2 regions of the Streptomyces sp. NPDC001852 genome follow, and region 2 is predicted to be linked to the other one. Evidence: riboswitches for the same ligand, from Rfam matches in the RefSeq annotation. Region 2 holds a riboswitch; the other holds the start of a gene.
What was found. Region 2 has a riboswitch for glycine ahead of gcvT (glycine cleavage system aminomethyltransferase GcvT). Riboswitches for the same ligand answer to the same signal wherever they lie in the genome.

Region 1: linked by a shared signal. The riboswitch ahead of gcvP (aminomethyl-transferring glycine dehydrogenase) and the one ahead of gcvT (glycine cleavage system aminomethyltransferase GcvT) in region 2 are both predicted to bind glycine.

Annotation. Positions count from the first base shown of each region.
Region 1 covers NZ_JBIATN010000006.1:376,266-387,866, forward strand. Annotated here, with positions in the region: gene gcvP (aminomethyl-transferring glycine dehydrogenase) at 1-1,525, opposite strand, end outside; glycine riboswitch at 1,694-1,788, opposite strand; gene ACFYZB_RS13825 (PRC-barrel domain-containing protein) at 1,908-2,279, shown strand; gene ACFYZB_RS13830 (DNA polymerase IV) at 2,201-3,646, opposite strand; gene ACFYZB_RS13835 (MerR family transcriptional regulator) at 3,702-4,385, opposite strand; gene ACFYZB_RS13840 (bifunctional nuclease family protein) at 4,613-5,086, opposite strand; gene ACFYZB_RS13845 (MerR family transcriptional regulator) at 5,172-5,909, opposite strand; gene ACFYZB_RS13850 (FHA domain-containing protein) at 5,954-6,781, opposite strand; gene ACFYZB_RS13855 (DUF881 domain-containing protein) at 6,972-7,829, opposite strand; gene ACFYZB_RS13860 (small basic family protein) at 7,835-8,167, opposite strand; gene ACFYZB_RS13865 (DUF881 domain-containing protein) at 8,164-9,012, opposite strand; gene ACFYZB_RS13870 (sugar phosphate nucleotidyltransferase) at 9,215-11,601, opposite strand, start outside.
Region 2 covers NZ_JBIATN010000028.1:74,661-86,261, forward strand. Annotated here, with positions in the region: gene ACFYZB_RS35935 (ABC transporter ATP-binding protein) at 1-948, opposite strand, end outside; gene ACFYZB_RS35940 (ABC transporter ATP-binding protein) at 960-2,042, opposite strand; gene ACFYZB_RS35945 (ABC transporter permease) at 2,039-3,049, opposite strand; gene ACFYZB_RS35950 (ABC transporter substrate-binding protein) at 3,140-4,882, opposite strand; gene ACFYZB_RS35955 (ABC transporter permease) at 4,909-5,907, opposite strand; gene ACFYZB_RS35960 (enhanced serine sensitivity protein SseB C-terminal domain-containing protein) at 6,280-7,071, opposite strand; gene ACFYZB_RS35965 (enhanced serine sensitivity protein SseB) at 7,235-8,026, opposite strand; gene ACFYZB_RS35970 (AAA family ATPase) at 8,093-8,737, opposite strand; glycine riboswitch at 8,917-9,014, shown strand; gene gcvT (glycine cleavage system aminomethyltransferase GcvT) at 9,167-10,294, shown strand; gene gcvH (glycine cleavage system protein GcvH) at 10,403-10,780, shown strand; gene glyA (serine hydroxymethyltransferase) at 10,795-11,601, shown strand, end outside.

The DNA.
Region 1 (11,601 bases), on a different contig from region 2:
GGATCATGCCGCGGTCGAGCGCGTAGTCGCGGTCGGCCAGCCTGCGCAGGTAACGCAGCATCGCCGTCTCGGAGCGGTGCTGGTGGAAGACCGGGTGGGTGAGGTACGTGTCGGTGCGCAGCAGCGCCTCGGGCAGGGCGTCCTCGGCGGTCTCGTCGAGGGCCTCGATGTCGCCCTTGACGCCGAAGGCGGACCAGACGGCCTCCAGCTGGGCCCGCTTGGTGGTCTCGTCGCAGGCCAGGGAGACGTGGTCGGCGTCGGTCAGGTGGAGGTTGACGCCGTTCTCCCGCGCGGCGGCGACGATCTCGGCGGCCTGGCCGGGCACGCGCGCGGTGAGGGTGTCGAAGAAGGCGCCGTGCACGATCTCGACCCCGCCGGCCTTCAGGCCCTCGGCGAGGAGGGTGGCGTACCGGTGCGTGCGGCGGGCGATGGTCTTCAGGCCCTCCGGCCCGTGGTAGACGGCGTACATGCCGGCCATCACGGCCAGCAGCACCTGCGCGGTGCAGATGTTGCTGGTCGCCTTCTCCCGGCGGATGTGCTGCTCACGGGTCTGCAGCGCGAGCCGGTAGGCCTTGTTCCCGTCGGCGTCGACGGAGACGCCCACGAGGCGGCCGGGCAGGCTGCGCGCGAACTTCTCGTGCACCGCCATGTAGCCGGCGTGCGGACCGCCGAAGCCCATCGGCACGCCGAAGCGCTGGGTGGTGCCGACGGCGATGTCGGCGCCGAGCTCGCCGGGCGAGGTCAGCAGCGTCAGGGCGAGCAGGTCGGCGGCGACGGTGACGAGCGCGCCGAGCTCGTGCGCCTGGTCGATGACCGGCTTGATGTCGCGTACGGCACCGGAGGCGCCCGGGTACTGGATCAGCACGCCGTTGATGTCACGCGCGGCGATGTCGGCCGGGATGCCGTCGCCGAGGTCGGCGACGACCACCTCGACGCCGGTCGGCTCGGCGCGGGTCTGGATGACGGCGATGGTCTGCGGAAGCGCGTCCGCGTCGACCAGGAAGAGGCCCTTCTTGTTCTTGCCCATGCGCCGGGACAGCGCCAAGGCCTCGGCGGCGGCGGTGCCCTCGTCCAGCAGGGAGGCACCGGAGGTCGGCAGGCCGGTGAGGTCGGCGACCACGGTCTGGAAGTTCAGCAGGGCTTCCAGCCGCCCCTGGGAGATCTCCGGCTGGTACGGCGTGTAGGCCGTGTACCAGGCCGGGTTCTCCATGACGTTGCGCAGGATGACCGGCGGCGTGAAGGTGCCGTAGTAGCCGAGGCCGATCATGGAGTCGAGGACCTGGTTGCGGTCGGCGAGCGAGCGCAGCTCGGCGAGCACCTCGGCCTCGGTACGGGCGCCCGGCAGGTCGAGGGCGTCGGCGTTCTTGATCACATCCGGGACCGCCGCGGCGGTCAGCTCGTCCAGCGAACCGTAGCCGACCTGCGCGAGCATCTTGGCCCGCGCCTCCTGGTCGGGCCCGATGTGGCGCTGCTCGAACGGGATGCCCGCTTCGAGCTCCGAGAGCGGAATACGATGGGCGGTCATTGCGGAGGCCTCCTGGTCTGACGCGACCTTCGAAGGGCACCACGGCGCGGGTGCCCGGACGGCCTCCCCCTCTGTCATCTCAACCTGAGAGCTTCACCGGGTACGTCCCGGTTTTCACCGTCGGTGAGAGCGGGAGCCGTCGACACCCGCCCTGCTTTCCAGAGTGACCTCGTCCGTGCGGTACGTGAGCCTGAGAGATTCCGGGGAGGATTTGCTCCTTCGGCGCCTCCGAGGTGGTCGGAGGACTCTCCCGCACGGGGTCAGCAGCCGCTGTCAGCCTACCAGCGAGGTCAACGCCCGAGCCCTCGAGTGGCCGCCTCCCTGAATGTGCTCTTTTGTAGTGCTTACGGATGAGTTGCGACCACGTGGAGGGAGAGGGACCGTGCAGACCGACATCGATCCGCGCAACCTGATCGGCCGCAAGGCGTTCGACCGCAACGGCACCAAGATCGGCACCATCGACGAGGTGTACCTCGACGACGCGACCGGCGTGCCCGAGTGGGCGGCCATACGCACCGGCCTGTTCTCCCGCGACGCCTTCGTCCCCCTGGAGCCGAGCGAACTGATCGAGGGCACCCTCCGTGTCCCCTTCGACCGCGCGCTGATCAGGGACGCCCCGGACTTCGGCGTGGGCCGCCACCTCTCCCCCGAGCAGGAGCTCCAGCTCTACCACCACTACGGCCTCGACGTGGCCTCACCTGCCTCGGCCCCGGACCACGAATTCGGCAAGCTGGCGGGGTCGGAGGAAACCTGATCGTCCTCAGGGGTCCGGGGCGGAGCCCCGTGCCGGTGATCCGAGACCAAGGGCAACGGATCAGCGGCCTCCAGCGCAGGATCCTCGACGAAGAACGTCCGCACCCGCCCCGGAGCGGACTGCGGCGTCTCGAAGCGCACGGTGACCCGCCCCAGCCCACTCCCCTGCACCCACCCGTGCCCGTACTCCGCGTGCCGGACGTCCTGTCCCGCCCGCCAGTGCCTTTCCACGGGCTCCGGCCGCTCCACGACCACCTCGGCCTCGGCCTCCTCCGGCGCCTCCGCCGCCCGCGCGGGCAGGGCCTGCGCGAACAGATCCTCCTGCGTGTAGTCGGCGAGCCCGGAGACGCCCACCCCCAGCAGCCGTACCCCGCCCGTGGTGTCCACGGAGTCCAGCAGCCGCGCCGCCGCCTCCCGCACCACCGCCGGATCGTCCGTCGGCCCCCGCAACGTCTCCGACCTGGTCAGCGTCGAGAAGTCGTACCGCCGTACCTTCAGCACGATCGTCCGCCCCGACAGCCTGGCTCCGCGCAGCCGCCCCACGCACCGGTCGGCGAGCCGCTGCACCTCCAGCCCGATCCGCAGCCGGTCATGGATGTCCACGTCGTAGGTGTCCTCGACCGACACCGACTTCGCCTCGCGCTCGGCGACCACGGGCCGCTCGTCGTGGGCCAGGGCCATGGCGTACAGCGCGTGCCCGTGCGCCTTGCCGAGCAGCCGGACCAGCTCGTCCTCGCCCGCTTCGGCCAGCTCCTCGACCGTGGTGATCCCCGCCCTGCGCAGATGGTCCCCGGTGGCCGGACCGACCCCCGGCAGCGTCCGCACCGGCATCGGGGCCAGCAACGCCCGCTCGGACCCCGGCTCGATGACCACCAGGCCGTCCGGCTTGGCCTGCTCCGAGGCGATCTTGGCGAGCATCTTGGAGGCGGCGAGTCCCACCGATCCGGTCAGCCCGGTGACCGCCCTGATGTCCGCGCGCAGCTTGATCCCGGCCAGCCGCGCCGACTCCTCGTCCCAGGCCGTCCCGCCCGCCTCCAGATCCACGAACGCCTCGTCCAGGCTGAGCGGCTCCACCAGCGGCGACAGCTCCCGCAGCAGTGCCATCACCTGCTCGCTGATCGCCCGGTACACGGTGAAGCGCGGCACCAGATACGCGGCATTGGGTGCCAGCCGGCGCGCCTGGGCCATGGGCATCGCCGAGTGGACCCCGAAGACCCGTGCCTCGTACGACGCGGTGGCCACCACCCCGCGCGGTCCGAGCCCGCCCACGACGACCGCCTTCCCGCGCAGGCTCGGCTTGGATGCCTGCTCCACCGAGGCGTAGAAGGCATCCATGTCGAGATGCAGGATCGTGGGCGCGTTTCTCACATCTCCGATGCTGCACCACGGCACTGACAATGCCCCGCCGCGGACGGGACCGGTGTCAGACCGCCCGGTTGCGGCGCCGCGCCAGTTCGTCCGCGGGGTTGTGCCCGACGAGGGTCTCCCCGGTGTCGATGCGCTCGCCGTGCAGCTGGGAGAGCGCGCTTTCCACGTCCCGCCACACCACGCCGACGGCGATCCCGAAGATGCCCTGACCGCCCTGGAGCAGGGCGTGGACCTCGTCCGGCGAGGAGCACTCGTACACCGTGGCGCCATCGCTCATCAGGGTCATCCGCTCCAGGTCGCGGAAACCGCGTTCCCTGAGGTGCTGCACGGCCGTGCGGATGTTCTGCAGCGAGACCCCGGTGTCCAGGAAGCGCTTGACGATCTTCAGTACGACGACGTCACGAAAGCTGTACAGCCGCTGCGTGCCCGATCCGTACGCGGGCCGCACGCTCGGCTCGACCAGACCGGTGCGCGCCCAGTAGTCCAGCTGCCGGTAGGTGATGCCCGCGGCCGCGCAGGCCGTCGGGCCGCGGTAACCGATCTGTTCCGACCCCATGGACGCCGCCCCTCCGCCGTTCGGCACCACCGTTGGCCGCTGCGGGGCGTGATCGACCGCGCTGCTCGGCTGGGGGTACCCCCTGTTCGAACGCAGCTGAGAGCTCGGGGGAGGGTACGGACCGCTCTCCCCGAACCCGCGTCCGGGGGCACCCCCAGCCGTACCGTCGCCGCTGGTTCTCACGCCGACCTCCGTCCTTGACCTGCCCTCACGACGGTAGGCAGTCACCAGGGGTGCGTCAACGATCGCCACACTCGGCACGCCGAGTGATAATCACCCTAGGAGTGGTTTCCCGTGTCCCACCGCGGGGAAAGGCTAGCCGAATGCGTTCGGGGGAGGGCCTAGGACGCTCTCAATGGCCGGTGGCACGTGCCCGTGCACGGGGTGCCGACGCTCACCGGCGTTCGTCTTCACTGGCTGCTGGTGCCGAAGTCCTCGGGCGAGATCTGGTCGAGGAACTCGCGGAACTTCTCCACCTCGTCCTCCTGCTCGTCCGGGATGGCGATGCCGGCGTCGTCCAGCACCGCGTCACTGCCGTAGATCGGCGTTCCGGTGCGCAGGGCCAGCGCTATGGCATCGGAGGGACGCGCGCTGACCTCGACGCCGCTGGCGAAGACCAGCTCCGCGTAGAAAACACCTTCCCGCAGATCGGTGATGCGTACTTCGGTCAGCTCCTGGCCCACGGCCTCCAGCACGTCCTTGAACAGGTCGTGGGTCAGCGGCCTGGCGGGGGCCATGCCCTGCTGGGCGAAAGCGATCGCCGTCGCCTCCCCCGGCCCGATCCAGATGGGGAGGTAACGGTCGCCTCCCACTTCGCGCAGGAGCACGATCGGTTGGTTGGAGGGCATTTCGACCCGGACACCTACGACATCGAGCTCGTTCACACAGCAACCCTAGGCCGTGCCCGGGATGTTTGGGTAGTCGGGCCGGGAACAGGTGCCCGATCCGGCCGCCGGCGGCTCCGGGCGTTCACGGCAGCCGTACCCCGAGGGCGGTCTGCACCAGCGCCGCGTGCAGTTTCACCGTGAGCGCCGCCAGCTCCTTCGTGCGGGCCTCGGCATGGGCCCTGGTCTGCGGGTTGCGGTGGCGCCTGAGCGGGGCCACCACCTGGTCGACCAGCCCGGCCTCGCGGTCGGCGGCCGCCTTCATCACCCGCAGGTGCCGTGGCTCGATCCCGAACCGGCCCAGCTCGGCGACGAGCGAGGCCACGGTGACCGCCTCGGCGTCGTACGCCCCGTCCTCCAGGGGAGCGATGAGCCCGTACGACTCCCACTCCTTGAGGTCGCCCTCGTCGATCTCCGCGGCCGCCATCAGCTCGGTCCTGCCGATCCGTGCCACCGTGGGCGCCGTGGCCTGCTCCGGAGCGTCCTCACTCGTGCGCTGTCGGCCCACCACGGGCAGCTGGACGGCCTCGCCCCGCTCCATGGCGTCCAGGTGCTCGCGGATCACCTTGAGCGGCAGATAGTGGTCCCGCTGCATCCGCAGCACATGCGCCAGGCGCTCGACATCCCCGGCGCTGAACTTGCGGTACCCCGACGGGGTCCGCTGCGGCTCGATGAGCCCCTCCGACTCCAGGAAACGGATCTTGGAGATGGTGACTTCGGGGAACTCGTCGCGCAGCGCGTTCAGCACCGTGCCGATGCTCATCAGCCCACTGTCCCTGGCGGCGGTACCGCTCCCGGCACCGCCGCTCGGTGTTTGAAGCATGGACCTTCCCTGGGAGTCCCCCCGGACACCGGTCCGGGGGCGGGTCAGATGCCCTGCCGGCTCGCGTAGAACACCAGCCGGTACTTGCCGATCTGCACCTCGTCACCGTTCGACAGGGCGACCTGGTCGATCCGCTCGCGGTTGACGTACGTGCCGTTCAGACTGCCCACGTCGGCCACGGTGAACGAGCCGTCCGGGGAGCGCCGGAACTCCACGTGCCGGCGCGAGACCGTGACGTCGTCCAGGAAGATGTCGCTCTGCGGGTGGCGTCCGGCCGTGGTCAGGTCGCTGTCCAGCAGGAAGCGGCTGCCCGAGTTCGGTCCCCGGCGGACCACCAGGAGTGCCGAGCCCATCGGCAGCGCGTCCACCGCGGCCTGCGCCTCGGGCGACAGCATGGGCACCTGCGTCTGGCCGGTGACCTCGGAGTCGTAGGCCTCGAGACCGGAGATCGAGATCGTGGACGTCGTCTCGGCGGCACGCTCCGGCGCCACCCCGGGGCGCAGCGGCGCGCCACAGTTGGAGCAGAAGCGGGCGTTCTCCGCGTTGCGGTTACCGCACCTCGTACACACCAGGACCGACATCGACGGATCCTCCTGCGGCTGCCCCGCCGGGGCGTTGGACGCGTACGGACCGGGGGCGAACCCTCCACCCGCACCTGAGGTTGACGGTTGCCCGAAACCTATGCCGCCGGACTGGGCAGGGTCAACCGACGCCCCGCCCTGACCTCCGGAAATGTCGCCGCCCGGACCAGCGACCTGATCCCGGAACAGCGGGCGCCGCCCCTCCGCGTCAGGCTGTGCGCGGTGACGAGCGGTCGCGTTGTCGCCGCCCTCTCGCGCGCTCTTGCGGAACAACTTCGCAAACAACTTCACGGGCGATTCCCCTTGACCGAAACAGACCCGCCCGTGGGGCAGGACGAACCCTGATTGCCTACACCGGCCGAGCCGGACATTCTCACAACGTCCGTATCCACCGGACAGTTTCCACCACGCACCACCCCTTCGATGCGCCGACCCCCCGCAACCTCATGCCCTTGCCGGACGTCCCCCATGCACCACCGGTTCACTGGGAGGACGACCGAGCGTAGTCAGGCCGCTTCGCCTGCCGCAAGGCGTCGGCGACGATCTTGCCCGACTGCTGGACCGTCACCGTGGCCTGCTCCTTCTCCAGTGTCTGCACCACGCCTCCGGGAATGTTCAGCGCCGGCTCCAGGTCCTGCGGCTTGCCGATGACCTTGAAACGATAGGGGGCGTTGATCTTGTTCCCGTCGACGCCCACGCCGTTGCCGGAGTCCGTGAAGTACGTGCCGGCAACCACCCGGACCCCGTTCACCTGGATCGCCTCCGCACCGGCCGCGCGCAGCTCCTGGATCGCGTCGAGCAGCATGTCCGCCTTGACCGTCCCCTTCGTGTCCTCGATCGTCATCGTGATGCCGGGACCCTGCGCCGCCACGGTGCCCGCCAGGATGCCGAGTTGCTTCTCCTTCTCGGCCGTCTGCTTGCGAGCCTCCGCCGCCTGGTCGGAGCTGCTCTGCAGTTCCTGGCGCTGCTTTTCGAGTCCCTGCTTCTCGTCCTCAAGACGCTGAGTACGCGCATCCAGTTCATCGAGGATGCGGACAAGATCCTCCTGACGTGCGCCGCGCAGCGCGCTGTCGCTGTCGCTGGTGGACGCCACCTGCACCGCCAGGCCGAACCCGAGGCCGAACAGCAGCAGGGCGACGATGAGTTGGGCCCGGGTCAGCCGCGGTGGCCACAACCCCTTCACCAGCCGCTGCCGGCCGGTCAGCGGCTCCTCCGTCTGCTGCTCCGGCGCCGGCTCCGGTGCCGGCGCGGGCACCTCCTCGGGCAGTTCCTTGCGCAGCCTGTTCTCCGGCTTCGCCGGCTGCTCGTCCGGCGCGTTCGGCTCGTTCTGCTCACTCATCGGTGTCACGCCCGGAACACGTGTCGCCGGATCGCCGCGGCGTTGGAGAAGATCCGGATGCCGAGGACGACCACGACACCCGTGGACAGCTGCGCACCCACGCCCAACTTGTCGCCCAGGAACACGATCAGCGCGGCGACGACGACGTTCGACAGGAACGACACCACGAAGACCTTGTCGTCGAAGATCCCGTCGAGCATGGCCCGCAGACCGCCGAACACGGCGTCCAGCGCCGCGACGACGGCGATCGGCAGATAAGGCTCGACGACCGCCGGAACCTCGGGCCGGACCAACAGGCCGGCCACGACTCCCACGACGAGGCCCAGTACGGCGATCACGATGTGCCCTTCTCAGTCTTGCCGGTGCTCGGCTGTGCTGTGCGTACGATCACACTCGGTGCGGCAGGCAACCGCACGTCACTCTCCGTGGAGATGGTGGCGCGGATGCCGAAGTCCTGCTCCAGCGCGTGCAGATACAGGCCGTCCGCGCTGTTCTGGAACCGGTTGTTCAACCGGCCCCCGTCCCCCACCGCCAGCACCGTGTACGGCGGCACCAGCGGCCTGTTGTCGACCAGTATCGCGTCGCCCGCGGCCCTGATCGCGGACAGGGAGGTCAGCCGCTGCCCGTTGATGGAGACGGCCTCGGCACCGGACTGCCACAGCCCGTTCACCACGCGCTGCATGTCCCGGTCGCGCACCCGGCCGGTGTCGGAGAACCCGGAGGTCTGCCGCGGGTTGGTGCCGTCACCGCCGGTGCTGGCCTCCTTGGCGTCGTCCACGACGAGCCTGACGCCCGGACCGTGGACCGCCGTGGCGCCCGACAGCACGCCCACCAGGTCCGCCGGCGCGCTGCCCCCGCTCGACTCCAGCGCCGCCCGCTGGCGCGCGCCGACGTCGTCCCGGAGCCTGTCGACCGTACCCTCCAGCTTGTCCGCGTTCGCGGTCTCGCTGTCGATGCGGTCGATCAGCTCCTGCCGCTCCTTGGCCACCACTGGGGCCGCCGCCTGCGTCTGTGCCGCCCCCACGGTCACGACCAGCGCCGCGAGGACGAGGCCCGCCGCGAGGCCGAGCTTCGCCCTGAGGGTCCTGGGCAGACCGCCCTCACCCTGGGACTTCCTGCGGGCGGCGGCCTCGGCATACCCGTCGTCGAGACTGTGGTCCATGACGTTGGTGATCAACGACATGGAGGCGTCCGGGCGCTGCGCCCGCGTGGGGCTGCTCCGAACGGGGGGTTGCTGCGGCATGCCGCACATCGTCGCATGTCGCGAGGAGTACCTCCGAATGGCCCCACCGGCGTGCCGGACAGGCCCCCTTGGGGGACACTTGTCCGGCACGCGCGCGTGCGTGGATTTTGCCGTCCGGTGGTCCGAGTTCCCTTACCTTCTCTTACCGTCCGGCGCTGTCCACGACGGCCGACCACTCGTCCAGCAGGGCCTGCGCCGAGGCGTCGTCGGGGCCCTCGGCCCACAGGTGGGTGACGGCCTCGGCCGGGTCGGGCAGCACCATCACCCAGCGCCCGTCCGTCTCCACGACCCGCACACCGTCCGTCGTGTCGACAAAGCGATCTCCTGCGGCCTCGACCACCCGCCGCATGACCAGACCCTTGACGGCCCACGGCGTGGCCAGATCCCGCTTGAGGACATGCGCCCGCGGGATCCGCGCGTCGATCTGGCTCAGCGTGAGCTGCGTGCGCGCCACCAGCCCGATCAGCCGCACGAAGGCCGCCGTGCCGTCGTAGACGCTGCTGAACTCGGGGACGATGAAGCCACCCTTGCCGTCGCCGCCGAAGATGGTGCCCTCCTCGCCGCCGACCCGCGTGAGGTCGTCCGGCGAGGTGGTGGTCCACTCGACCTGGGTGCCGTGATAGGCGGCCACCTGCTCGGCGATCCGGGTCGTCGTCACCGGCAGGGCCACCCGGCCGCTGCGCCGCTCCGCGGCCACCAGGTCCAGCATCACCAGCAGCGCGCGGTCGTCCTCGATGATCCGGCCCTTCTCGTCCACGAGCGACAGCCGCTCCCCGACGGGGTCGAACCGGACACCGAACGCGGCTCCCGAGGACGCCACTATCTCGCCGAGCCGCACCAGTCCCTTGCGGCGCATCTCCTCCGTCTCCGTGGGCCGGGACTCGTCCAGACCGGGGTTGATGGTCAGGGAGTCCACGCCCAGCTTGCCGAGCAGGCTGGGCAGCACCAGCCCGGCACTGCCGTTGGAGGCGTCCACGACCACCTTGAGACCGGCCTCGGCGATCCCGGTGGTGTCGACGTTCCGCAGCAGTGATCCGGTGTACGAGTCGAAGACGCTCGCCGGGAAGTACAGGTCGCCGATCTCGCCGGGGAACGCCCGCCGGTACTCCTGCCGCGCGAACACCCGGTCCAGCTTGCGCTGGCTGCCCTGCGACAGGTCCGCGCCGTTGCCGTCGAAGAACATGATGTCGACCGAGTCCGGCACACCCGGCGAGGTCCGGATCATGATGCCGCCGGCGCTGCCCCGCGCGGTCTGCTGGCGGGCCACCGGCAGCGGCACGTTCTCCAGGTCCCGCACGTCGATGGCGCTGGCCTGCAGAGCGGAGATCACCGCCCGCTTGAGCGCACGGGCGCCTCGGGAGTGGTCGCGCGCCGTGGTGACCGTGGAGCCCTTCTTGAGGGTGGTCGCATAGGCGCCGGCCAGCCGCACGGCGAGTTCCGGCGTGATCTCCACGTTCAGGATGCCGGACACGCCACGGGCACCGAACAGATGGGCCTGTCCCCTGGACTCCCAGATGACAGAGGTGTTGACGAAGGCGCCGGCTTCGATGGTCTTGAACGGGTAGACCCGGACGTTGCCCTGCACGATCGATTCCTCACCGATCAGGCACTCGTCACCGATGACCGCGCCGTCCTCGATCCGCGCAGCGCGCATGATGTCGGTGTTCTTGCCGACGACGCAGCCACGCAGATTGCTGTGCTGCCCGACATACACGTTGTCGTGCACGACCGCCTTGTGCAGAAAGGCGCCGCTCTTGACGACGACGTTCGAGCCGACGACCGTGTGCTCCCGGATCTCCGCGCCGGCCTCGACCTTCGCGTAGTCGCCGATGTACAGCGGTCCACGCAGCACGGCATCGGGGTGCACCTCCGCACCTTCGGCCACCCACACACCAGGAGAGATCTCGAAGCCGTCGATGTCGACGTTCACCTTGCCCTCGAGAACATCGGCCTGGGCCTTCACATAGCTCTCGTGGGTGCCCACGTCCTCCCAGTAGCCCTCGGCGACAAAGCCGTAGATGGGCTTGCCTTCCTTCATGAGCTGCGGGAAAACGTCGCCGGACCAGTCGACCGGAACGTCGGGTTCGACGTAGTTGAATACCTCGGGCTCCATGACATAGATGCCCGTGTTGACCGTGTCGGAGAAGACCTGTCCCCAGGTCGGCTTCTCCAGGAAACGCTCGACCTTGCCTTCCTCGTCGACGATGGTGATGCCGAACTCCAGCGGGTTGGGAACCCGGGTCAGACAGACCGTGACCAGGGAGCCCTTCTCCTTGTGGAAATTGATCAGCTCCGTGAGGTCGAAGTCGGTCAGGGCATCGCCGGAGATGACGAGGAAAGCATCGTCCTTCAACGCCTCTTCGGCGTTCTTGACGCTTCCGGCGGTACCGAGTGGCTTCTCCTCATTGGCATACGTGAGCTCCATTCCGAGCTCTTCGCCGTCGCCGAAGTAGTTCTTGACGAGCGATGCCAGGAACTGGACGGTGACAACGGTCTCGGTGAGCCCGTGCCTTTTGAGCAGCCGTAGCA
Region 2 (11,601 bases):
CTTCCAGCACCGGGTGTGGAAGCGGCAGCCGCTCGGCGGCGCGATCGGCGAGGGCACATCGCCCTTGAGCAGGATGCGCTCGCTCTTCGTGTGCTTCCGCTTCGGGTCCGGGATCGGGACGGCCGACATCAGCGCCTTGGTGTACGGGTGCATCGGCGCCTTGTACAGCGAGTCCCGGTCGGCGAGCTCCACGACCTTGCCGAGGTACATCACCGCGATCCGGTCCGAGACGTGCCGGACGACCGACAGGTCGTGCGCGATGATCACGTACGTCAGGCCGAGCTCCTCCTGGAGGTCGTCCAGCAGGTTCACGACCTGCGCCTGGATCGACACGTCCAGCGCGGACACCGGCTCGTCGGCGACCACGAGCTTCGGCTTCAGGGCCAGCGCGCGGGCGATGCCGATGCGCTGGCGCTGACCGCCGGAGAACTCGTGCGGATAGCGGTTGTAGTGCTCGGGGTTGAGGCCGACCACCGACAGCAGCCGCTGCACTTCCTTCTTGATGCCGCCCTCGGGCTCGACGCCCTGCAGCTTGAAGGGCGCGCCGACGATCGTGCCGATGGTGTGGCGCGGGTTCAGCGACGAGTACGGGTCCTGGAAGATCATCTGCACATCGCGGCGCATCGGGCGCATCCCGCCGACGCCGAGGTGCGTGATGTCCTTGCCCTCGAACTCGACCGTGCCCGCGGTCGGTTCGAGCAGCCGGGTGATCAGCCGGCCCATGGTGGACTTGCCGCAGCCCGACTCGCCCACCACGCCCAGGGTCTCGCCCTTGCGCACCTCGAAGTCGATGCCGTCGACGGCGCGCACCGCCCCGACCTGCCGCTGCAGCAGGCCCTTGCGGATCGGGAAGTGCTTCTGGAGTCCGGTGACCTTCAGCAGGATCTCGCCGTCGGAGACGGCGGCGTCCTCGGCGGTGGCACCGTCACTCTGCGCGGGGATGCTCACTTTTTCGTCGCTCACAGCTTCGGCGCAATCTCTTCGGTCCAGATACGCTCCCGCTGCTCCTGCGTCATGTGGCAGGCCGCCCAGTGTCCGCTGCCGACCTCGGTCAGCTCGGGACGGACCGTGCGGGTGACGTTGTCCTTCGGGATGTCCGCGTACGGGCAGCGCGGGTTGAAGGCGCAGCCGGACGGGACGTTGATGAGGGAGGGCGGGGAGCCCTTGACCGGGATGAGCCGGTCGGTGTCCTCCCGGTCCAGCCGCGGCATCGAGCCGAGCAGGCCCCAGGTGTAGGGGTGGCGCGGCGTCTCGAACACCTCGTCGGCCGGGCCGCGCTCCACGCACCGGCCGCCGTACATGACCAGCAGGTCGTCGGCCATCTCGGCGACCACACCGAGGTCGTGCGTGATCATGATGACCGCGGAGCCGAACTCCTTCTGCAGGTCCCGGATCAGGTCCAGGATCTGCGCCTGCACGGTGACGTCCAGGGCGGTGGTCGGCTCGTCGGCGATGAGCAGCTCGGGGTTGTTCACCAGAGCCATCGCGATCATCGCGCGCTGGCGCATACCGCCGGAGAACTCGTGCGGGTAGCCGTCGACGCGCTTGGCGGGCTCCGGGATGCCCACGCGGTCCAGCATCTCGATCGCCCGCTGCTTGGCGACCTTCTTGCTGACCTTGTGGTGGACCCGGTAGGCCTCGACGATCTGCGTCCCGACCGTGTAGTAGGGGTGCATGGCGGACAGCGGGTCCTGGAAGATCATGGCCATCTTGCGGCCACGCATCCGCCGGACCTCGTCCGGGTCGGCACCGATCAGTTCCTGGCCGTCCAGCCAGACCTCGCCGGAGACCCGGGCGTTGGCCGAACGGTGCAGGCCCATCACGCCCAGCGAGGTGACGGACTTGCCGGAACCGGACTCACCGACGATGCCCAGGGTCTTGCCCCGCTTCACATCGAAGCTGACGCCGTCCACGGACTTGACCAGACCGTCGTCGGTGTTGAAGTGGATGCGCAGATCGCGTACGGAGAGGAACGCGTCGTCGGCGTCGGAGGGGGCGGAGCCGGCCGGTTCGCCGAGCGCCGCCTTTTCGAGCTTGCTCACGAGTACCTCACGCGGGGGTCGATGGCTGCGTACACCAGGTCGACGACGAGGTTGCAGAAGACGATGAAGAACGCGGCGACCAGGGTCACGCCCATCACGATGGGCAGGTCGTTGTCCTTGATGGCCTGGATGGAGTACGCGCCGACACCCTGCAGGGAGAACACGGTCTCGGTGAGCACCGCGGTACCGATGAGCGTGCCGAAGTCCATGCCGAAGATCGTCACGATCGGGGTGAGCGTGGACCGCAGGCCGTGCTTGGTGACGACCACGGACTCCTTGAGGCCCTTGGCGCGCGCCGTCCGGATGTAGTCCTCGCTCATCGTCTCCAGCATGCCCGCCCGGGTGAGCCGGGCGTAGGTGGCGGAGAAGAGGAACGCGAGGCTGACCCAGGGCAGCAGCAGGTGCCAGGCCCAGTCGGCCGGGTTCTGGGTGAACGGCACGTAGTCCGTGCTGTCCCAGATGGGCCACTGGTAGACGAACAGCGCGTTGATCACCTGGCCGGTGAAGAAGATCGGGAGGGAGACGCCGGCGAGCGCGATGAACATCGCGACGCGGTCCACCGGCTTGCCCTTGCGGAGCGCCGAGATGACACCGGTCGTCACACCGAAGATCAGCCAGATCACCGCCGCACCGACGGCCAGCGAGAAGGAGACCGGGATGCGCTGCTGGAGCTGGGGCCACACTTCGACGTGACTCTTGAAGGAGTACCCGAAGCAGGGGGCGCTGCAGTGCGTCGCGTCGGGGCCGAACTTGTAGTCGGCGCCCACGAACAGGCCCTTGATGTAGTCCCAGTACTGGATGTAGATGGGCTGGTCGAGACCCAGGTTGTGCTTGATCGCGGCGATGGACTCGGGGTTGGCGTCCTTGCCGACGTACTGGGTGGCCAGCTGGGTGGCTGTCTGGCCGCCGAGGCGGGGAACCAGGAAGAAGATGGCGAAGGTGACTGCGCTGACCACCAGCAGCAGTACCAATGCGCCGAAGACGCGTCGGATGATGTACGCAGCCACAGCTGTGCGGCTCCGGGTGGCCGGGGCGGGGTGTGTCCGCCCCGGCCACCCGGTGCCTTCACCTGCCTTTCAGGGGTATCCGGCCTGCTGTTACTTCGAGGAGCTCAGCAGCAGGTAGTCGTACATGCCGAGGTACGCCTGCGTGACCGTGACGTTGGTCGCGGACGTGGGCCTGATCAGCAGGTTCTTGCGGTAGACGAGCGGGACGACGGAGGCGTTGTCCTGCACCATCTTGTCGATGTCGCCCCACGCCTTGGTGCGCGCGGCGGCATCGGTGTTGGAGATGGCGGCCTTGAGCGCCGCGTTGATCTTCGGGTCGTCCAGCTCGCTCAGGTTGTTGCCGCCCGAGGGCTTGATGGCGCTGCCGTCGACGATCTGGTCCAGGAAGCCGTAGCCGGTCGGCCAGTCGGCACCCCACGCCGTCATCATCATGCCGAGCTTGTGCTCGTGGACGTAGCTCGGGACACCGGCGAAGTTGGAGAAGTACTTACCGGCGGGGAACTGCTTGATGTCGGCGTTGATACCGACGGCCTTCAGCGAGTTCTGGATGGCCGTGGCGGCCGCGACCTCGGCGGGACGGTCGGAACGGGCTGTCAGCGTGGTGGAGAAGCCGTTCGGCTTGCCGCACAGCTTCAGCTCGGCCTTGGCCTTGGCCACGTCGCCCTTGCTGCCCGGGGTCGGGTACTCGTCGAACTTGGTGTAGCCGTTGACGCTCGGCGGCAGCAGCGTGCTGGCGACGTCACCCTTCGGCGCACCACCCATGGCGTCGAGCGCCGACTGCTTGTCGACCGCCCACTGGACGGCCTTGCGGCAGTGGATGTTGTCGAACGGCGCGACGTGCTGGTTCAGCGCCATGTACGAGGTGGCGCCGGCGTAGGAGTTGTCCGTCTGCTTGGCGTACTTGCCGGCCAGGATGCGCGGCTGGGTCTGCGGCTGCACACCGGCGCCCGCGATGTCGGCCGTGATCTTGTCAGCCAGCAGGTCGTTGTCGATCGAGACCGGGTTGACCTTGAACTTGATGTTGATCTTGTCCGGCAGCGCCTTGCGGATCGGGTCCGTCTTCGGGTCCCAGTTCGGGTTGCGGACGAGACTGGCGCTGGCGCCCTCCTCGTACGACGAGAACTTGTAGGGACCGGAGGACACGATGTGCTGGACGTACTTCGCACCGTCGTCCTTCGCCTGCGGCACGGGGGCCGTCTGGGAGAAGGTCGCCAGGTAGTCGAAGTCGGCGAACGGCTGGTTCAGGTGGAAGACGATCGTGGTGTCGTCCGGGGTGCCGATGGACGCCAGGCCGTTCTTGTCCTTGTACGGGCCCTTGTACTTGTCGCCGCCCTGCAGGTACGCCTTGAAGTACGTCGGTCCGTTGGACAGGGCCTCGGGCGCGAAGTTGGAGCGCTCGATGGCGTACTTGACGTCCTTGGACGTGATCGGGGACCCGTCGTCGAACTTCAGGCCCGGACGCAGGTGGTAGGTCCAGGTCTTGGCGTCCTTGCTCGGCGTGCCGAGGGACGTCGCGAGGTCCGGGACGACCGTGAGGCCGTCCTTGCCCGCGGCCGGCTTGAACGTGACGAGCGTCCGCGCGTACAGGCGCGAGAAGTTCTGCACGAAGCCGTAGTAGGTGTTGCCCGGGTCCAGGGAGTCCGGCACGTCGGAGTCCTCCAGCGTGACCGTACCCCCCTTCTTGGTGGACGCGTTGACGATGGAGTTCAGTGCCGCGTCCTTGCTACCGCTGCCGCCGCCACTGCTGCTCTTGCCCCCACCGCCACAGGCGGCCGCGCTCAGGGAGAGCACCGTGACCGTGGCCGCGGCGGTGATAACCCTTCTGGTCTTCACGTGAGGTAAGCCCCTCTATCGATGGATCACTTGCTGCGAGGGTCGAGCGCGTCACGCAGCCCGTCACCCAGCAGGTTGAAGGCCAGGACGGTGATGAAGATCGCCAGTCCGGGCACGAACATGTACTGCGGATCTGCGGTGTAGAGATCCACGGCGTTGCTGAGCATGCCGCCCCATGAAGCCTGCGGCGGAGCGATACCGACTCCGAGGAAGCTCAGCGCAGCCTCGAAGAGGATGTTCGTCGGGATGATCAGCGTCGAGTAGACGAGGATCGGCGCGACGAGGTTGGGGAGCAGTTCCCGGAACAGGATGTACGGGCCACGGGCTCCCAGACTGGTGGCGGCCTCGACGAACTCCCGCCTGCGCAGGGTCATCGTCTGGGCGCGCACGATACGGCCGATGTAGGGCCAGCTGAAGAAGCCGATCACGAAGATCAGCACGGAGATCCGCAGCGGCAGGCCGTTGAGCCCGAAGAACCCGTCCTGCACCGAGGCCGAGATCGCGATGGCGAACAGCAGCAGCGGGAAGGCCAGGAAGGTGTCCATGAGCTTGCTGATGAGGCTGTCGACCCAGCCGCCGTAGTAGCCGGCGATGACACCCAGCACGGTGCCGATGACCACCGAGAGGAGGGTGGCGCCGCCGGCGACCAGGAGGGAGACCCAGGAGCCGTCGATGATGCGGGCGAGCATGTCGCGGCCGTACTGCGGGTCCACACCCAGGGGATGGGCCCAGCTCATGCCGCCCCAGCCGCCCTTGGGCGCCAGGAGCGCCGGGTCGATGAGGTCCTGGTGGAACTTGTCCGGGTCGAGCCCGAAGATCCACTCGATCGGCTTGGCGAGCACCGCCATCAGCACGAGCAGGATGACGACGATCCCGCCCGCCACGGCCACCTTGTCCCGCTTGAACCGGGTCCAGGCGATCTGGCTGAGTGAACGCCCTTCGATCTGGCTCTTCTTGGCCCCGGCGAGCACGGACTCGGGAGGCGCTCCGGCCTCCGCGCCGGTGGTCTCGATCGGTGCGGTCACAGTTGACCTGACCCCTCTCGCCGGTGGTGACCGGCCTTTGTCCGCCGCTGTGGGCGGCTTGGTTCACTTACCCTGCGCCGGCCGCACCTTGGTGACGGCCCAGAGATCCAGCTGGTCCTGTGACTGGTTCGAGCACAGGATCGATGGCCTCGCGTCTTGAGAGGCGAGTCTTCAACGCGCTCTCGATCAGGCGCCAGGCCTGATGGAGAAAGTATGCGTAAACGTGATGCCACCTAGGGGATTCCGTTATCCGAACAGAAAAGATCGCCTGTCGGACGTGGATCATGAGGGGCGCCCCGCCCCGAACCGGGCCGGTGAACAGGGGAGTTGAGGACCCGGGCACCCATCGTGACCGGCGTCACATCGATCGGCTCAGTAGGGCCGTGGGCTGGTGTATCCGTATCCTGGACCGGTCGCCGGCGCCGGTGCCGCGTGGGCCTCGCGGTCGTAGAACGGGCGCGCGTTGGCCCGCATCCACATCACGACCGGGTCGTAGTCGTCGGTCATCGCGACCGTCGAGACCGGCAGGCCCTCCGGTACGGCGCCGACGGACTGCTGCATCATCGCGCGCACCGAGTCGACCGCGGCCGGGGAGGTGTCGTACACGTCCAGGCCGATGGCGAGGTACGGCGCTCCGAGCGCCGGCTGCACCCAGGCGCGGCGCAGGGAGCGCAGGGCCGGGGTGCGGTGGGCGTTCTGCGTGAGAAGGGCGTAGAACTGCGGGATCTCGATCCCGGGCTCGGCCAGCCGGAGGGGGCCCGCGGGCTGGCGGTCCAGGCCCGTGGCGATACGGCGCAGGTCCAGCCAGGGGATGCCGAGGCCGCCGCCGGGCGCGTGCGGGTTGAGCCAGAGGCCGTAGTGGTCGGGATAGAGGGTGCGGGCCACGTCGAGCCCGTCGACGACCTCGTACGACCGGTTCCAGCCGCTGGCCGAGAGCTCCTGGGCGGAGGTGACGCAGGGGGCGTACTGGAAGCCGTCGACCTCCATGTTCCCGTACTGGGCGTCAGGGGAGCCGGCCTGGCCGTGCCACAGGAGCATCCAGATCTGACCGGAGGAGGGGGTGGCGAGGGCGCGGAGCAGGGCCTCGTAGGCGTCGTAGCGGCCGGGGGTGACCTGGCGCAGCGTGTGTTCCACGCCGACGCTGCCGCTGTGGCTCGCGCTCACCTGTCGTGCCCTTCTCTTTTCTGTGCCCCGTGTTTGGGGACAGCTTAAGCGCCCACGGGGTTGCCGCCTTGGGTACGTGCGCGGGTGCGGGTGCGTCGTGGCTCGTGGCGCCCCTGCGGCGGAGCCGCATATCGGACACGGCCCCGCGCCCCTCAGGGGCGCCTCAGTGGCCGTACTGATAGAAGGGGCGGACGTTCGCCTTCATCCATTCGGACACCGGGTCGTCCGTGACGTCCATGAGGACCAGGTTGACCGGCCACGCGACCGGGACGCCGGCGAGGGCTCTGCCCAGGGCCTGGAGGGGCAGGGTGCGCAGGTCGCCCTCCCACCGGGAGAGCTCGACGCCCACGAACATGACCGGCTCGTCCGTCTCGATGGCGGCCAGGCAGCGGCGGGCGGTGAGGACCACGCCGGTCTCGGCGAACTCCGCGGAGGCGGCGGAGAGGAAGTCGACCGGGTCGTCCTGCCAGTCGGGCTCGAAGAGGCGGACCCGGGCGCCGGTGTTCGGGCCGTCCAGCGGGGTGCGGCCGGCCCGGCACAGCTCGGCCACCGCAGCGGGCGGGAGCGGGATGCCGACCAGCGCGTCGGGGTTCACCGCGATGCCGACCTGCGGGGGCAGGCCGCGGGCGAACTCCACGGCGGGGGCGATGGTGTACGACATGTGGGAGCCCGTCGCCTGGCGCAGCTGCTCCTCGGAGCTGAACACCGGGACGTAGACCTGGCCCTCGATCTCCAGCGTGGGCAGGTCGAGCGGGCCGCTGTCCGGGCCGCCGCCGTTGGGCAGCGGGATCCAGAGCAGGCTCCGGCCCAGCACGTCGATGATCCGGCCGGCCGCGGCGGGTATGCCGAGGGAGGCCGAGAGCACCTCCTCCAGCTCGTTGCCGGGCCAGCCGCCGTGGGGCTGGGGGTGCGCCTGTGCCGGGAAGTCCGCGGGAACGTCCGCCGGGAAGTCCATCTGCCTACCGCCTGCTGGGAATCACTGCTGTGACCATGAAGGCTAGCGGGTGACTGCGACAGGGCCTCACCTCGTGAAGGTGATCCGCTGCAGGGCGTCCGCCGCCGGCCGGTCCAGCAGCACGGCGGCGCCGCAGCCCGCGGGCAGCTCGCCGCGCTCGACCGCGGCGAGCAGGCGGGCGGCCGTACGGCGGTGGCGGCGGAAGGCGTGGGCGGACACGCCCCGGCCGCGCTCGCGCTGGCCCGCTCGGGCGGCCTCGGGGGTGACGTCGAGCAGGATCAGATGAAGGGTGCCGCCACGGCGGCGGGCCTCGCGGGCGAGCCAGGCGCGCACCCAGGGCTGGGTGCCGCAGTCGTGCACGACGACACCCTCGCCGGTGCGCAGGGCGCGGCGCAGGCCGGCGTAGTGGGCGAGGCGGACCAGGGGGCGGTAGAGGGCGTAGGGGAGGAAGCCCGGCAGGCGGGCCGCGAAGCGGTCGCGGGTGTCCTGGGAGTCGATGCGGGGGCCGGTGACCGCGCGGTGCATCAGGGTGGACTTGCCGCTGCCGGGCAGGCCGGTGATCACCACCAGGTCGCGGGGGCCGAAGGCCAGGGCGCGGGGGCCGCGGCCGGCGCGGTCGCGCAGGTCGCGGACGGCCTGGGCGGGGGCGGGGCGCTGCCCGGGCACCGCGATGCCGGTGGTGACGGTGGCGTACACCGGGGTCCTGTTCACCGTGATCGTCCTCCCCCTCGGGCTTGGCAATATCCATGCCCGCCGAATGCAAAGGGAAGGTAATGCACGATGCCCGGCGGTTTCGTACGCGTCCTGCCACAGCCCGGTTGCAGATGCGGCCCCTGACGGGCGGGGGTGCGGCGTGCAATGATGTGGCCGCCAACTGCATACCGGCCGCTTGAATCCGCGCGGGAGAGTTCCCAGCAGCCTTCGCTGGGACGCCGAAGGAGCAAGTCCCTCCCTTGAATCTCTCAGGCCCCGTTACCGCGCGGGCGAGGCACATCTGAAAAGCGGGCCGCTGTGTCAGTGGCTCCACCCAAGGTGCAAGCCGTGATCGCCCCCGTGGCGGTCCCGGCGAACCTCTCAGGTTCCGATGACAGATGGGGAGGAACGTTCCTCGCCTGTCATTCCCTGGGAGACGACCGACCGATGAGCAGTACCGAACCCACTGAGCTGCGCCACACCGCACTGGATGCGCTGCATCGCTCGCTCGGTGCGACGATGACCGACTTCGCCGGCTGGGACATGCCGCTGCGCTACGGCTCCGAGCGCGACGAGCACCTCGCCGTGCGGACGAAGGCGGGTCTCTTCGACCTCTCCCACATGGGCGAGATCACCGTCACCGGCGCCGGGGCGGCCGCCTTCCTGAACTTCGCGCTGGTCGGCAACATCGCCTCCGTCGGCGTGGGCCGCGCCCGCTACACCATGATCTGCCAGGCCGACGGCGGCATCCTGGACGACCTGATCGTCTACCGGCTCGCCGAGACCGAGTACATGGTCGTCGCCAACGCCTCCAACGCCCAGGTGGTGCTGGACGCCCTCGCCGAGCGTTCCGCCGGCTTCGACGCCGAGGTCCGCGACGACCGGGACGCGTACGCGCTGATCGCCGTCCAGGGCCCCGAGTCCCCCGGCATCCTGAAGTCCCTCACCGACGCCGACCTCGACGGCCTGAAGTACTACGCCGGACTGCCCGGCACGGTCGCCGGCGTCCCGGCCCTGATCGCCCGCACCGGGTACACCGGCGAGGACGGCTTCGAGCTGTTCGTGAAGCCCGGGCACGCGGTCGAGCTGTGGCAGGCGCTGACCAAGGCCGGCGAGGGCGTCGGCCTGGTCCCGTGCGGCCTGTCCTGCCGGGACACCCTGCGCCTGGAGGCGGGCATGCCGCTGTACGGGCACGAGCTGACCACCTCCCTCACCCCCTTCGACGCCGGGCTCGGCCGGGTGGTGAAGTTCGAGAAGGAGGGCGACTTCGTCGGGCGCGAGGCGCTCGAGCAGGCCGCCGCCAAGGCTCAGGAGAACCCCCCGCGCGTCCTCGTCGGCCTGGTCGCCGAGGGCCGCCGGGTGCCGCGCGCCGGGTACGCCGTCGTCGCCGGCGGCGAGGTGATCGGCGAGGTGACCTCCGGCGCCCCCTCCCCCACCCTGGGCAAGCCGATCGCCATGGCCTACGTCGACGCGGCGCACGCGGCGCCGGGCACCGAGGGCGTCGGCGTGGACATCCGGGGCAGCCACGAGCCGTACGAGGTCGTGGCGCTGCCGTTCTACAAGCGCCAGAAGTAGACACTGGGCGCGGTCACCGTGTGACCCCGCGCACGTTTCCGCCGCTCACCAGCGGTCTCAGCAGTCCCCCTTCATCAGCACTCCCGCGCGTACAGGAGAATTCAGGCCATGAGCAACCCCCAGCAGCTGCGCTACAGCAAGGAGCACGAGTGGCTGTCGGCCGCCGAGGACGGCGTCTCGACGGTCGGTATCACCGAGTTCGCGGCCAACGCGCTCGGCGATGTCGTCTACGCCCAGCTCCCCGAGGTCGGCTCCACGGTGACCGCGGGCGAGACCTGCGGCGAGCTGGAGTCGACCAAGTCGGTCTCCGACCTGTACTCGCCGGTCACCGGTGAGGTCACCGAGATCAACGAGGACGTCGTCAACGACCCCTCGCTGGTGAACTCCGAGCCCTTCGAGGGCGGCTGGCTGTTCAAGGTGCGCGTCGCGGAGGAGCCGGCCGACCTGCTCTCCGCCGACGAGTACACCGCCCAGAACGCCGGCTGAGGAGTCGTAGCCGTATGACCGTCCTGAACACGTCCCTGCACGAGCTGGACCCGGAGATCGCCGCCGCGGTCGACGCCGAGCTGAACCGGCAGCAGTCCACGCTCGAGATGATCGCCTCCGAGAACTTCGCGCCGCTCGCGGTGATGGAGGCGCAGGGCTCCGTCCTCACCAACAAGTACGCCGAGGGCTACCCGGGCCGCCGCTACTACGGCGGCTGCGAGCACGTCGACGTCGCCGAGCAGATCGCCATCGACCGGGTCAAGGAGCTGTTCGGCGCCGAGTACGCCAACGTCCAGCCCCACTCCGGCGCCTCCGCCAACCAGGCGGCGCTGTTCGCCCTCGCCCAGCCCGGGGACACCATCCTCGGCCTGGACCTCGCGCACGGCGGCCACCTGACCCACGGCATGCGCCTGAACTTCTCCGGCAAGCAGTTCAACGTGGTCGCCTACCACGTGGACGCCGAGACCGGCCTGGTCGACATGGCCGAGGTCGAGCGGCTGGCCAAGGAGCACCGCCCGAAGGTGATCATCGCGGGCTGGTCGGCGTACCCGCGCGAGCTGGACTTCGCCGCCTTCCGCCGGATCGCCGACGAGGTCGAGGCGTATCTGTGGGTCGACATGGCGCACTTCGCGGGCCTGGTCGCGGCCGGTCTGCACGCGAACCCCGTGCCGTACGCCGACGTGGTCACCTCCACCACGCACAAGACGCTGGGCGGTCCGCGCGGCGGCATCATCCTCGCGCGCGGCAAGGACTTCGCGAAGAAGCTGAACTCCGCCGTCTTCCCGGGCTTCCAGGGCGGTCCCCTGGAGCACGTGATCGCG